4 regions of the Salinivibrio sp. PR5 genome follow, and region 4 is predicted to be linked to each of the others. Evidence: predicted binding sites of a transcription regulator. Region 4 holds the regulator's gene; each other region holds the start of a gene.
What was found. Region 4 encodes CRP, which controls carbon source genes, mostly activating them, when cyclic AMP is high. Its sites were predicted from a motif close to TGTGANNNNNNTCACA; they were not measured.
Positions count from the first base shown of each region.

Region 1: a site for CRP is predicted at 1,481-1,496, ahead of BZG82_RS05320 (glycogen/starch/alpha-glucan phosphorylase). Genes of this name have one in related genera too.
Region 2: a site for CRP is predicted at 1,806-1,821, ahead of BZG82_RS10430 (YbgA family protein). Genes of this name have one in related genera too.
Region 3: a site for CRP is predicted at 1,670-1,685, ahead of rppH (RNA pyrophosphohydrolase). Genes of this name have one in related genera too.

Region 1 is NZ_MUFK01000008.1:68,480-71,869, reverse strand. Features, by position in the region: gene malT (HTH-type transcriptional regulator MalT) at 1-1,136, opposite strand, end outside; gene BZG82_RS05320 (glycogen/starch/alpha-glucan phosphorylase) at 1,631-3,390, shown strand, end outside.
Region 2 is NZ_MUFK01000026.1:51,915-55,304, reverse strand. Features, by position in the region: gene BZG82_RS10435 (MerR family transcriptional regulator) at 1-599, opposite strand, end outside; gene BZG82_RS10430 (YbgA family protein) at 589-1,545, opposite strand; gene BZG82_RS10425 (putative bifunctional diguanylate cyclase/phosphodiesterase) at 1,825-3,390, shown strand, end outside.
Region 3 is NZ_MUFK01000013.1:43,321-46,710, reverse strand. Features, by position in the region: gene BZG82_RS07100 (NADP(H)-dependent aldo-keto reductase) at 1-92, opposite strand, end outside; gene BZG82_RS07095 (DUF6482 family protein) at 231-533, shown strand; gene mutH (DNA mismatch repair endonuclease MutH) at 543-1,208, opposite strand; gene rppH (RNA pyrophosphohydrolase) at 1,839-2,351, shown strand; gene ptsP (phosphoenolpyruvate--protein phosphotransferase) at 2,370-3,390, shown strand, end outside.
Region 4 is NZ_MUFK01000005.1:79,162-82,551, reverse strand. Features, by position in the region: gene BZG82_RS03570 (DUF1338 domain-containing protein) at 1-145, shown strand, start outside; gene BZG82_RS03565 (hypothetical protein) at 197-1,063, opposite strand; gene crp (cAMP-activated global transcriptional regulator CRP) at 1,192-1,824, opposite strand; gene BZG82_RS03555 (phosphoribulokinase) at 2,076-2,945, opposite strand; gene BZG82_RS03550 (YheU family protein) at 3,005-3,223, opposite strand; gene BZG82_RS03545 (hydrolase) at 3,372-3,390, opposite strand, start outside.

The DNA.
Region 1 (3,390 bases), on a different contig from region 4:
TGATTGAGGATATCGGCCATCAAGGTATCGTCTTCGGCGTAGCGGGCGTGGCGCAATGCTTGATGAGGTGTATTCAGCTTTAGCCAAGCCAATGCTGCCTGCCGGTTTAAGTGTTGTTGCTGTTGAGGGATCCGTGCTTGACGCTCATGGGCGAGAAACTCTGCGAATAAATGGTGGAAGCGGAACCAGTTATTGTCTCCTTCCAACGGATAGATGAATAAGCCGTAGCGGTTGAGCGATTCGAGCATGCCGAGCGCGTCTTCGCGCTCGGTAAGCGCAAAGACCAGCTCGTCATTAAACATTTCCAGTACGGAAACTTGCATTAAAAACTGACGGGTTTCACTGTCCAGCAGATCAAACACTTCTTCGACTAAATAATCCCACAGGTGGGCATGGTTAAAACTGGCGCATGAGGCGGCACTTTGCATCAGGGTCCGTTTTTGATGCTGAGCCTGAATCGCAATTAATTGTAGGGCGGATGGCCAGCCTTCGACGTAGGCACAGAGGGTGCTCGCGGTGGTTTCGTCGACACCATCGGCGACACGTTGATTAAAAAAGCGGGTGGTCTCTTCATTATCGAACGCAAGCAGTTCATTGCCGATCTCGATCATTAGGTCGCGAACCCGCAAATTTGCTGTCCCTAGCGGCGGATTCGCGCGCGAGGTCACCACCAAAGTCAGGCTATCGGGCATGTGCTTAATAAAAAAGCGCATTGCTTCATGGATGTCTTCATTGTCGATCAATTGGTAGTCATCCAATACCAGATAACAGGTGGACTGTAACCCAGCCAGCTCAGCGAAAACATCGGAGAGCAGCGCACGCAGGGATGAAAATTGACGCTTTTCTGCCAGTTTAACGGTATTGGGGCACCCATCATGGGTCGCTTTATTTAATGCTTGCAACAAGTAGTTGATAAAGCGGAAGCTGTCGTTGTCGCTGTCATCAATGCTGAACCAGCCGACATGGGTTTGATCGGAGAGCCATTGCGCGGCCATGGTGGTTTTGCCGTAACCTGCCGGCGAGCGGAACAATACCAATTTGTAATGCGGCGCTTGTTGGAGGATATCCAATACGCGCGGGCGCAAGATGGCATTGTAGAGACGGCCGGGACGGGTAAGTTTTGACGGGATCCACATAGCGAGAAGGTCCTTTACAGCGAGTGCGGCTTTGCCGCGTTTATCCTTGTACGCAAGTGTATGTAACTGGTCTGTCACAAACTATGATCCAGCGCTGATAATGGTGCAGTTGCTCTATTTTGGTGCAGCTACGCCTTTCAATTGTGATTAAAGTCACTAATTTTATTGGTTCGGATACAGTATATGGAAGGCGTTACACGCCAGAGACGATGAATGCCCCCACAATTTGCGTTAGCGCACAAAATTAACAAAAGGGATTGTTCTTTTTTCACAGCCGTATTTTGGTCAGTGTTCCCTCAAATTGTGATTTTTATCACCTCAATGTCACGAAATTCCTCCATTGATGAGAGCGAGCTCACTCACAGCTTGTGATATGGCTCTCTACGCCCTGACAACTCCTCCTTTCCTCCTCCTGTCTCGGGAGGATGTTTGCATCGACAGGCTTGGGCAGGATGACTGTCATCGAGATTTTCTTCCATTACGAGAGCGATGACATGACGCCTAAACAGCAACACGTATTTGATAAAAGCGCTTTTAAAGCCAGTATGACCCAGCATTTGACGCAGCTTGGTCGCACCCCCGAAACCGCTGAGATGCGCGATTGGTATCTCGCCTTAGGCCGCGCGCTGGCCGAACACACTACCAGTGACTTGGTTGCAACAGAAAACGATTTAGCCATCAAACAAGCGAAGAGTGTGAACTACTTATCCTTGGAGTTTTTGATTGGCCGCTTAACGGGCAACAACCTGATCAGCATGGGGCTTTACGATGAAATTGCGGCTGTGGTCAGCGAGTTTGGGTTTGGCCTGACCGATTTGCTTGAGCAAGAGCGTGATCCTTCGCTGGGTAATGGTGGTTTGGGCCGCTTGGCCGCGTGTTTTATGGACTCGCTCGCAGCCCAACAGTATCCAGCGGTCGGCTATGGCTTGCACTATGAATATGGTCTGTTCCGTCAATCCTTCAAAGATGGCGCCCAACAAGAAGCACCGGATGCATGGCGTGAGCCAGAAGGCTATCCGTGGGAAGTCGTTCGTCCTGACCTTGCCCAAACGGTTGGCTTTTATGGCCATGTGGCGGTGATTGAAGAAAACGGTCATACACGCCGCGAATGGGTCCCTAGCCTCCATATTCAAGCGATGCCTTGGGATCTGCCTATCGTGGGCTATCAAAGCAATACGGTCTATCCACTTCGCTTATGGGAAGGTCGAGCACTGACGCCATTTGCGCTTGATGCCTTCAATGATGGTGACTATACCCGTGCGCAACAAGCCGCAATTGATGCAGGCAACCTGACCAAAGTGCTTTACCCGAACGATAATCATGATGCGGGTAAAACGTTGCGTTTGATGCAGCAATACTTCCACAGTGCGGCCTCTGTTGGGGATATTCTTCGTCGCCATTTAGATGCTGGCCACCCACTGGCTGCCCTTCCAGATTATGAAACCATTCAGTTGAATGATACTCACCCGACTATCGCCATTCCTGAGCTGATGCGAGTGCTGTTGGATGAGCACCACTTGAGCTGGGATGACGCTTGGTCTATCTCCAGCCAGACGTTTGCTTACACCAACCATACCTTGCTTCCAGAAGCGCTGGAGACGTGGAGCGAGTCGTTAATGGCGAACTTGCTGCCGCGTCATATGGAAATCATTTTTGAAATCAACCACCGCTTCTTGCAAGACGTTGCCGCGAAATGGCCGGGCGATGTCCGCAAACAGCAAGTGCTGTCTGTGATTGACGATCAGGGCGAGCGTATGGTGCGCATGGCCAACCTCTGTGTGATTGGCTCGTACGCAGTTAATGGCGTGGCGGCGTTGCACTCTGAGTTGGTAAAACGCGATCTCTTCCCTGAGTTTGATGCGCTTTATCCGGGCCGTATCCAAAACGTGACCAACGGGATCACGCCACGTCGTTGGTTGAAGTTCTGTAACCCGGATCTTTCCGCGCTGATCAGTGAAAAAATTGGTGATCAATGGCCAGCTCATCTCGAGCAACTGGAGCAAATTGCCCAGTATGCTGATGACAAAGCGTTCCAAAAAGCCTTTATGGCAGTGAAAAAGCGCAATAAGCAGCGTCTTGCTGATTGGGTAAAAACCCATCTAGACATCACGCTAAACACTGACGCTATCTTTGATGTCCAAATCAAACGTCTTCATGAGTACAAGCGTCAACATCTGAACTTGTTGCATGTGATTTCGCTGTATCACCGCCTGATCCACGAGCCGAATTTCGATATGACGCCTCGTGTGGTGTT
Region 2 (3,390 bases), on a different contig from region 4:
GTGACGTTGTAACCTTTCTCATTCAGACGCATTGCCATCATAGTGCGCTGATAATCTTCTGTGTCAGTAAGTGTCACTAACCAACAAGGGAACTTACTGTTGCGTTTTGCGTTCGCCAGCATTGCCGCTTGGCATTTTTCGATCACCGTACTGCGCCACATATCTTTCTGCAGAGAACTGATGGCACTTTGCTCCTCATCCAACCACGTATCAAGCGGCGTAAAGACGTGTTCGATGAGCCAATAAAACGGATATTCTTTTAATAAGGTTTCAACGTGCTGGCCGAGTTTTTTCAGTGATAAGTCATGAATCAACTTCATCAGCTCACGGGCTAACGTGTCATCTTCGCTATCTATTTGGGTCTCGGTTTGCGACAGTAACGGTTTCACTTTGCTGATCGGGACACCTTTGTCGAGCCAGCGTAATATCCGGCCAATCATGGCGACGTCTTCATCACTGTAAAGACGATGACCTTTCGGTGTTCTAGCCGGAGACAGCAAGCCATAACGGCGTTGCCATGCGCGCAATGTCACTGGATTAACGCCGGTACGATCAGCGACTTGGCTGATCGTCAGCGTGCTTTCGGGATTAGAGTCCATAACGTAACCTTAAGGCATCTGGATACGGCTTCAGATACGCTTGACTAGCAAGGTAATCATCTGGGTGGTTGTGCAAATGGTGAGCAATGAGGGTCAACGGCGCTAACAGCGGCATCGTGCCTTGACGGTAAGCATGAATAAGGTGAGTCAGCTCTGCTTTTTGGCTCTTGTCTAAGTTGTTCTTAAAATAGCCTTGCAGGTGCATCAGCACATTGGTGTGCTTTTTCCGCGTCGCACGGATAGCCAACGACTGCATAAACTGCGTGCGATACTGGTGGAAGAAATCATCAATATCGTACTCCGCGATGTTCGCCATAAAACGGCCCAATTCTCGGTAACGCTCAGGCGAGTGCGCCATCAACACTAATTTGTACCGCGAGTGAAATTCAACCAGTGCTTTTCTTGTCACGCCACTTTCGACACTGCGATATAAATCGTCTAACGCAAATAACCGGAACACAAAATTCTCACGCAGGATGGGATCATTCAATCGGCCATCTTCTTCAATCGGCAGCCACGGCATACGTTCCATTAATGCTTGGGTATACAGCCCTACCCCAGAGATATCAGAGGTGTAGCCATTTTCCCGATAGACTTTGACACGCTCCATGCCACAAGTGGGCGACTTGGCACAAACGATATAGCCACGTAGTGCTTTATGGGCCAATTCATCCGCTTTTCGTTCACTAAAGGCCACCATTTTTTCAGTATGATCTTTGCTGGCGTCTTTGGTCTCAACCAAACGAATGTCGCCCACATTACCCTTGTCTAATAAACGAATCGTCGGCCTTGGCACCGGTAGGCCGATTGCGACTTCCGGACACACAGGGACAAAGTTGACATAGGGAGCGAGCTCTTTGGTCACAAACGGACTGCGTTTATGGCCGCTATCAAAGCGCACCTTTTCACCAATCACACATGCGCTAACACCAACTGGAAACGACATGCTTCACCTCTTCTTATTAAGCGGCATGGACCGCAGAGTTGTACATTTATATTTTGTTGTACAACTCAATGTAGGCGAAGGATCACTTTTGTACAATATTTTTTATTTGTACAAGTTTACTCTGGTTCTTGATGTGCCCTCACGCAGGCCTCTTAACAGCTGCTACGCTTTATCTATCCTCTATCAAAGAGGGAGTCTCAGATTTGTCTCACTATTGATACGACTTGAGTCACTCGTGTCACATACACTTGAAGCCATCATGATATAGCTCTCACGACCATGCCCTTACAGAGAACGACACTAAACATCGATGACCGTCTCTCCATTGCGAAGCGCCCATTTCGACCTCGCGGCCGCGCTATACTCGTGATTGCGATGATCTGCTTTGCTATCCTGATTGCCACTTTTTCCTTATTTAATACCGCACAAGAACAACAACGACTGCGCACCGAGCAGCTATTAAGCGTCGAAGCAAAATCCTTTGCTGACGCGTTAACGCGTCACATGAATGCTCACCTTAATGAACTCAGTGTGCTTGCCAGCGAGATAGAAAAAAACATTCCCTCGACGTACTCGACATGGCAAGCATTAGTGCTAGCCCATCAGGGGAATGACGTTCACTTTCAAGCCTTGTTCTGGGCTGAGTCTGATCGGACAATTCGTTGGCATTACCCCCAAAGTGATGCAGAAAAGCCCGAGCAATTCCCGTTTGACGTTTTAGGAGACGATAACTCTCAGCTTTCTCATATGGATGTAGAGTCGCTTCATAACTGGCATATTGCGCACCCTATCTATACGCAAAATCGGAATACGCCTGACTACTATCTCGGTGGTACTCTCGATATTGCAGAACATATCAGCCACCTAGCATCTGATTATCTCGATACATTTCAGAAGCTGACGCTCTACGCTACAAGTGATGGGCGCGCCGTATTCGGGGACGTACCACCTAATGGAGCGGCAACAGGACAAGTTGGGCTCACGCTAACCGGCGCTAGCCCCGAGTTTGTCGTCACATTGTGGAACAGCCCTGAATCGGAACACTTTTTATCTTTGCCAATGCTCATTTACATCTCTGGGTTGGTCGTCACGATCTTAGTAGGTATCGCCTTGTATTTAATTGAAATCAATTTGATGGCGAGAAAAGCTGAACAAGCGACCATTGCTCGACTGCAAAATGAAATCGCTCAACGCAAAGACGTTGAAAATCAGCTACATTTTATTGCTAATCATGATCCCCTCACCTATCTGCCAAATCGCCATGCACTGCTTAATCACATTCAGCACACCATTAATAAGACGCTCTCGGCAACGCGTACGCTGTCGCTGATTTGTATCGACATTGATAATATTAAGGAAATCAATGATCTTCATGGCTACCGCATTCACGATGACGTATTAACTACCATCGCCAAACGCTTACAAAATCTATTGCCTCCACAAGCTTATTTAGCCAGAACCAGTGATGAACATTTTGTCATGCTGCGCACCGATCTATCGCCTTTAGAAGCCGAGATACACGCCAAGCAGGTACGCTTGAGTGTAGAAAAAGAATGCCAAGTTCAGGGAGTGACTGTTTTACCTAGCTGCGCGATTGGTGTGGCGTATCGCTATGACACATCTATGCCGGCTCATGAATTACTACGCCACGCCGATACCGCTGCGCATCGAGCACGACAACTCGTGCACCACCGTGTGGTCGTATTTCAAATGGCGATGCGTGACCACCTTCAGCAAAAGCGCGACATCGAATACACCATTCGCAAAGCCATCCAAGGCAATGAATTGATGCTGCATTTTCAGCCTCAGGTTGATTTAAAAACGCAGCGTATCGTCGGCATTGAA
Region 3 (3,390 bases), on a different contig from region 4:
TCGGCTTCGGTGTTTTGCTCACCGAAGGTCATGGTGCCCAAGCACACTTTACTGACATCTAAGGTGGAATGGGGCAGGCGGTGGTATTGCATCCTGTCTCCTTGTCTGCAATCGACCTATGGCATTCCATAGTAGAGAATTTTATTGCTAAGCAAAAGCATTGTGTGCCTTGCTTGACAGTTTCTCAGATCCTGCTCTTAACTGATAAAGATCATAATGAGGAGAGCATCATGAACTATGGACAACTTAAGGCATGGATGCGCGCCGACCCGCGCTCTTGCCCCCAGTGTTATGTGATGGCCCACGCCGGTGGTGCGAAATATTCCGTTGAAGTGGAGGTGAAACACCACCTCGAACCTTTGCGTGACGATGCTACTGGTGAAGTGATGCAGTTTGATAATGTGGGTCAAGTGGGAGACCGCTTAAAGGCGCTGGGGATTGAACAAGGTGTGTTGCGCTTGTTCGACCCCTACGACGAGTTTGCCACCGGTGATCAACCGCCCTGCAAAGAGGATATGCCGATACGCTTTTAAGCCGTTCGGTCAGATGACGAAAAATCGGCTTAGAATATGATGGGTGAACTGGGTGCGCAGATAAAAGCCACGCGGTAGGGTTTTGATCGGTTCGCCCTTTGCCCCAAACGCATCGGTAAGTGCATGGCTGTTAGCGGCTTTAGGGCGCAGCTGTAAATACTGGCCGTGACGCGCGGTAATATCATTCACCCGTCCTAAGGCAATCAAATCCATCAGCTCTTCCCAATCGGCACGCAGCTGCGCGTCTTCTTCTCGACTGGGTGACCAAAGCAGGGGAGTGCCAATGCGTCGCTCTGCGAGTGGGATGGTGCGTTCTCCTTCAACGGGAACCCAAAGGACACGGGAGAGTTTGTGTCGAACATGGCTGTGCTCCCACTGTACACCACTAATACCCGTCAAAGGCGCAACACATACAAAGGTGGTTTCGAGTGGTTTGCCATGCGCGTTTACGGGGATCGTTTTTAGCTCAATCCCTAAATGAGCAAAGTCTTGCTCGGGTTTACTTCCTGCCGTCGCGCCCAAGCAGGTTTCTAGCAACATGCCTACCCAGCCTTTTTCTCGGCTCAGATCGGCCGGACAGACGATCCCATGCTCTTGGCTGATTTCCCCTAGCGTGAAACCGGCTAAATCAGCGGCACGCTGCATGAGTTCTGATTCGGACTGTGGTGACTGCATACGGATAGCTTTTCGGCAACGGATAATGTTTGGCACAAGATGCCTGCATTATCGTTAAGCGTCGAGCAAGGCGCAAGGATCCTCATAGTGAAGATCTATCTGGCGGCGATTTAGTTATCCACAGAAAGATAAGTGTTGCGTATAAGATTCGCGACCATGATCATATATACAGTACCCTTTTTGCCAGTGTTAAGTGTGTAATCCACGATATTGTTGGATTTTTGCGCTAACGATGTGGATAATTTACTAACTGATGGATCTTTGAGCGATCTGTGTGCAAAGGATGATCGAAAGATCGACACAAGGATCTTTTCTGGTTTTTATCTTGCCAAAAATATGATTTTAAAGGTTTATTTTGTTTTTTGTTTAATTATAAATCAGATTTTATGATCTTGAGTTGATGACGTTTTAGACTTTTTCGTTGCTTCTTCACAAATCTATCCACAGAAAGCGTGAATAAATGTGCGCAAACTCTCATTGCTATGTTTATAACTTCCTGTTAGGCCCTAAGTTATCCTCAGATGACGACGAGTGCGCAAAAACACGGGTTAATCCACAATGTTTGTTTACCCTTAGCGGCTTTTTGTGAAAAAATCAGACTCAGTAGAGATTTATCATTGAGGTCGTCCAGTGATTGATGGCGATGGCTATCGTCCCAATGTGGGGATAGTAATATGTAACGGCCACGGTCAGGTTCTCTGGGCTCGTCGATATGGTCAGCATTCATGGCAGTTCCCGCAAGGCGGGATTGATGATGGGGAAAGTCCCGAACAAGCCATGTTCCGTGAGCTTTACGAAGAAGTGGGGCTGACCAAAAAAGATGTCCGCATCTTGGGTACTAGCCGTCATTGGCTACGGTATAAGCTCCCGAAACGTTTGGTACGTTGGGACTCCAAGCCAGTCTGTATTGGGCAAAAACAAAAATGGTTTTTGTTGAAGCTGGAATGCGATGAGTCGAAAGTGAATGTGTCCCGCGGGGGAACCCCGGAATTTGATGGCTGGCGTTGGGTCAGTTATTGGTATCCGGTACGTCAGGTTGTGTCTTTCAAACGCGAAGTATACCGCCGCGCAATGAAAGAGTTTGCGCCGTTAGCAATGCCTTTTAAGGAGCGTAAGCCTCGACGTCGGAACAAGCGAGGGTAACGTTTAAGGAGGAAGCCGGTGCTGACACAGCTTAGAAATATTGTTCAGAGCGTAGCCGCATCGGCGGATCTTCATCAGGCGCTGCAAACCCTAGTGCAGCAAACCTGTGTTGCGATGCATACCGAGTGTTGCTCTGTGTATCTTGCCAATCCCGAGCAAGCCAGCTTTGATCTGATGGCCACCCAAGGCTTGGATCCTGCCGCGCAAGTTTCACTGTCTTTTGGTGAAGGCTTGGTAGGATTAGTTGGCGAGCGCGCAGAGCCGATCAATCTGGCCCATGCGCGCGAGCATCCCGCGTTTAAACCTTTCCCGGCTACAGGGGAAGATGCCTTCCAGTCTTTTCTAGGTACGCCCATTATTTATCGCAAAACGGTACTGGGCGTACTTGTGGTTCAGCAACACCAGCCGCGTCAATTTGACGAAAGTGAAGAGTCGTTTCTTGTCACCCTTGCCGCGCAACTGGCAGTGGTGTTTGCCCATGCCAATGCACAAGGTGGATGGCTGAATGCGTCACAGTCACCCGTGTTGTTGGAAGGGGTTCCTGCATCACCCGGGGTAGGGATTGCGCATGCATGGTGTGACGATTCTCAGCCACGGTTAGAGGACATTGCACCGGCTAGCTGTTTGCATGTTCAAAAAGAGCTCGATCGTTTAGATGCCGCATTAGATGATGCGTCAGTGGAGTTTCGTCGCCTTAGAAAACGCTTTGATAAGGAGCTACAAAAAGAGGCGCTGGCGATCTTTGATTTGTTTGTCCATTTGCTCAACGATCCTATGCTGCGCGAGGATATGACCCTACGTATCCAACAGGGCGACGAAGCCGCGTGGTCGGTCCGACAAACGGTGGAAACCTTTTCATCCCGTTTTGCGGCCATGGATGATCCCTATCTTAAGGCACGGGCTGCTGACGTGAAGGAGCTCGGTCAGCGTTTACTCTATTTTCTTTCTGAAGCCTCGAGCAATCATCAACCTATCTCGTCGCCTATCGTCTTGCTCGCCCGTGAACTGACGGCTGGCATGCTGGCTTCTATTCCACGCG
Region 4 (3,390 bases):
GCCGGTGCAATTTAGCGATGCACGCCATGATATTCCGGGGGGGTTCTACGAGTTTGCGAAACGGTATCCGCTTCCGGACGGTGAACTTTATCAAGGTTTTGTCGCCGCCTCGGCTGATAAAATCTTTGAAAGTACGCATCAATAGTGGCGAGAGAAGAAAAGGAGAGCGATGCTCTCCTTTTTTGGGTGGCTGTGTTTAGCGACTTTCAATATCGAGCCAGAATTTATCGTCAATCGCCTGAGTTTCATTACTCAGATGTGGGTTGTCGACGCGAATAAAGGTGCGCTCACCAATATTGGCTTTCTCAAAGGTCTCTTTTACCAGAGGCGCATTCTCAAAAAATTCGATGAAGGATCCGTCTTGATAGGCGGCCGCAAAGGCATCATTGAGCATGGTCGCCACCTCTGGGTTTTGGGGCGATACAAACAAGAACATCGGGAAGCGATAGATCAGCATTAAGTGCGGATCGACCAACAGATTTGCATATTGAGGTCGCTCTGCCAGCTCGCTAAAAGGCTCAATCAAAGCACGCGGGAAGAGGTCAGCCCGTCCGGTATCGACGGCTTTAAAGATATTCTCAAAGCTTGATATTTCTCGAACCCGAAATCCCGCCGACTGCAAGACCTTCACATCCGCCCAGCCTTGCCCTTGGATCATGGTCAGATTATTGAGCCCTGCTTGGTCACTGATTTGTGCAAGCTTGGGTTCGGTGGCTTGATTGGTAATGAACAAGCGATGGCCTAATAGACCCCGAAAAACTGGATAACGGATGGGAAGTAATTCTGACTCAAGGGTACGGTCGGCCCCGAGCCAATCTACCGTCAGTCGTCCTTGTTTCAGCATTTCTACTTTACGAGACTGAGAGCCAATTTGGCCTTGAAAGGGCTGTAACGTGACAGACTTACCCGATTTTTCCGCTAAAAACTCAATCAAGTCGATAGCGTATAAATCGAGGGCAGAGCCAGCCCGTGGTTCTGGGTGGACAATGGTGATATTCGCCGCAGCAGTTGAAGAAACCGCCGCGAGTAGCAATGCAGCAAGGGTGTGACGTAAGCTTCTCATAAACGACATCCTGTTAATCAGTTGTTAGATGGGTCGTTTTTGAAGTGTAGAACTTAGGTAATGAGTTTCCAGTCAATAAAAATAAAAAACCGACGCAAAAGCGCCGGTTTTATCGCAACACGCGAGGATTAGCGTGTGCCGTAAACCACAATGGTTTTACCGTGAGCTGAGATAAGATTCTGCTCTTCCAGCATTTTAAGGATACGCCCAACCGTCTCACGCGAACAGCCAACAATTTGACCGATTTCCTGACGCGTGATCTTGATTTGCATGCCGTCAGGGTGAGTCATGGCGTCAGGTTGCTTCGCCAAGTTCAGTAGGGTTTGTGCAATGCGGCCGGTCACGTCCAGGAAGGCAAGGTCTCCCACTTTCTGGCTGGTCACTTGCAGGCGACGCGCCATCTGAGAGGAGAGACGCATCAAAATGTCTGGGTTAACTTGGATCAGCTGGCGGAATTTCTTGAATGAAATTTCTGCCACTTCGCAAGGTGATTTCGCACGTACCCATGCGGTGCGCTCTTGGTCCTCTTCGAACAGACCAAGTTCGCCGATGAAGTCACCTTGGTTAAGGTAAGACAGGATCATCTCCTTGCCTTCTTCATCTTTGATTAGTACGGCCACAGAACCTTTCACGATGTAGTACAAGGTCTCCGCCTTTTCCCCTGCATGGATCAGAGTACTTTTGGACGGGTACTTGTGAATATGACAATGTGAAAGGAACCACTCGAGTGTAGGGTCTGTTTGAGGTTTTCCTGGAACCATATAACTTATTTCCTCTGCATGTGTTGCCCGGCAACGACGTCCTGTCTTTGTCTGAATGGAAACCCATCAGTCCAATGCACAGAATACGAGGTCTTGGCGCAGGCTACAAGCTCACTGTATGTTAACAAGAGTGTATCTTTTTTCTATCTGGATTTCTTGATTTTGATCTAAGCCAACCGCCTAAAAATTCGGCAAAAATGTGGCTAAGATCACGACCTGAGAAGTAATACACGTTAAGTGCGCTACGGCGCTTAACCTATCTTGCCTTTCTCAATCAACTGTTGGATCAAGGGGCGAATAATCAGCTCCATCGCAAATCCCATTTTACCGCCGGGCACGACCAGCGTGTTGTGCCGAGACATAAAGGCGCCACTGATCATTTGCAGTAAATAAGGAAAATCGACGTTCTTCATGCCACGAAAGCGGATCACGACAAAACTTTCGTCGAGTGACGGGATCCCTTTTGCATTCAGCGGGTTAGATGTATCTACGGTTGGGACGCGTTGGAAGTTAATATGCGTGCGAGAAAACTGCGGCGTAATATAGTGCAAGTAATCGTCCATGGAACGCACAATGGAGTCCGTAACGGCCTCGCGGGAATGGCCGCGGTCGCGCGTATCGCGGACAAACTTTTGAATCCACTCCAAGTTAACGATAGGCACCATGCCGATCAGTAAATCAACATGTTGGGCGACATTGACGTCACCATCCACCACTCCGCCATGCAAGCCTTCATAAAATAATACGTCGGTATTTTCAGGCAGATCTTGCCAGGGAGTGAAGGTGCCCGGCATTTGATTATAAGGCACGGCTTCATCAAAGGTGTGTAGATAACGACGATACTTGCCGGTGCCTTGTTCGCCATATTCTTTAAAAAATTGCTCAAGGCGTGGGAAGTCGTTGGCCGTGGGGCCAAAGTAGCTAATATGACGACCTTGTTCACGTGCTTTACGGATCTCAACATCCATCTCTGGCCGCGTGAAGCGGTGAAAGCTATCGCCCTCTAACCAAGAGGCTTTGATGTTCATCATATTGAACATCTTGCGAAACGCTTCGGAGGTCGTGGTTGTGCCTGCGCCAGATGAACCGGTCACAGCGATGATTGGGTGTTTAGCCGACATGACGAGCCCTGTCATTGATCAGTCTGAATTTACACCGCAGCCCACAATGGGAGGCGGTGTTACGGTCTGAGATCGCGCTGACGACGAATATCCACTGTCTCATGCAGCTCAGAGTATACAATCACGGCATCGCCGGATTTTAATTGTTCGCGCACTTGTTCAACTTTCTCAGCAAAGCTGACTTCCTGCTCACCGTAATCTGTCCCTTCCCGCAACACAAAGTGCTCAATTAAATTGGTCAAGGTTTCGGCTGGCACAGATTGCCATGGAACCATCATACTACATCACCTTTTGCTGACACCTAGATGGCACGGACGCCATCTCCGTGCTTAGGTTGTGAATTAGCTCCCATTTTACCGAATTATGCGCGTAGGTGCAGTGTATCTATGTCGATTCAGTCACAATTTATCGTGACGAATAGGGGCATCAGGTGTCGAGTTGCTCA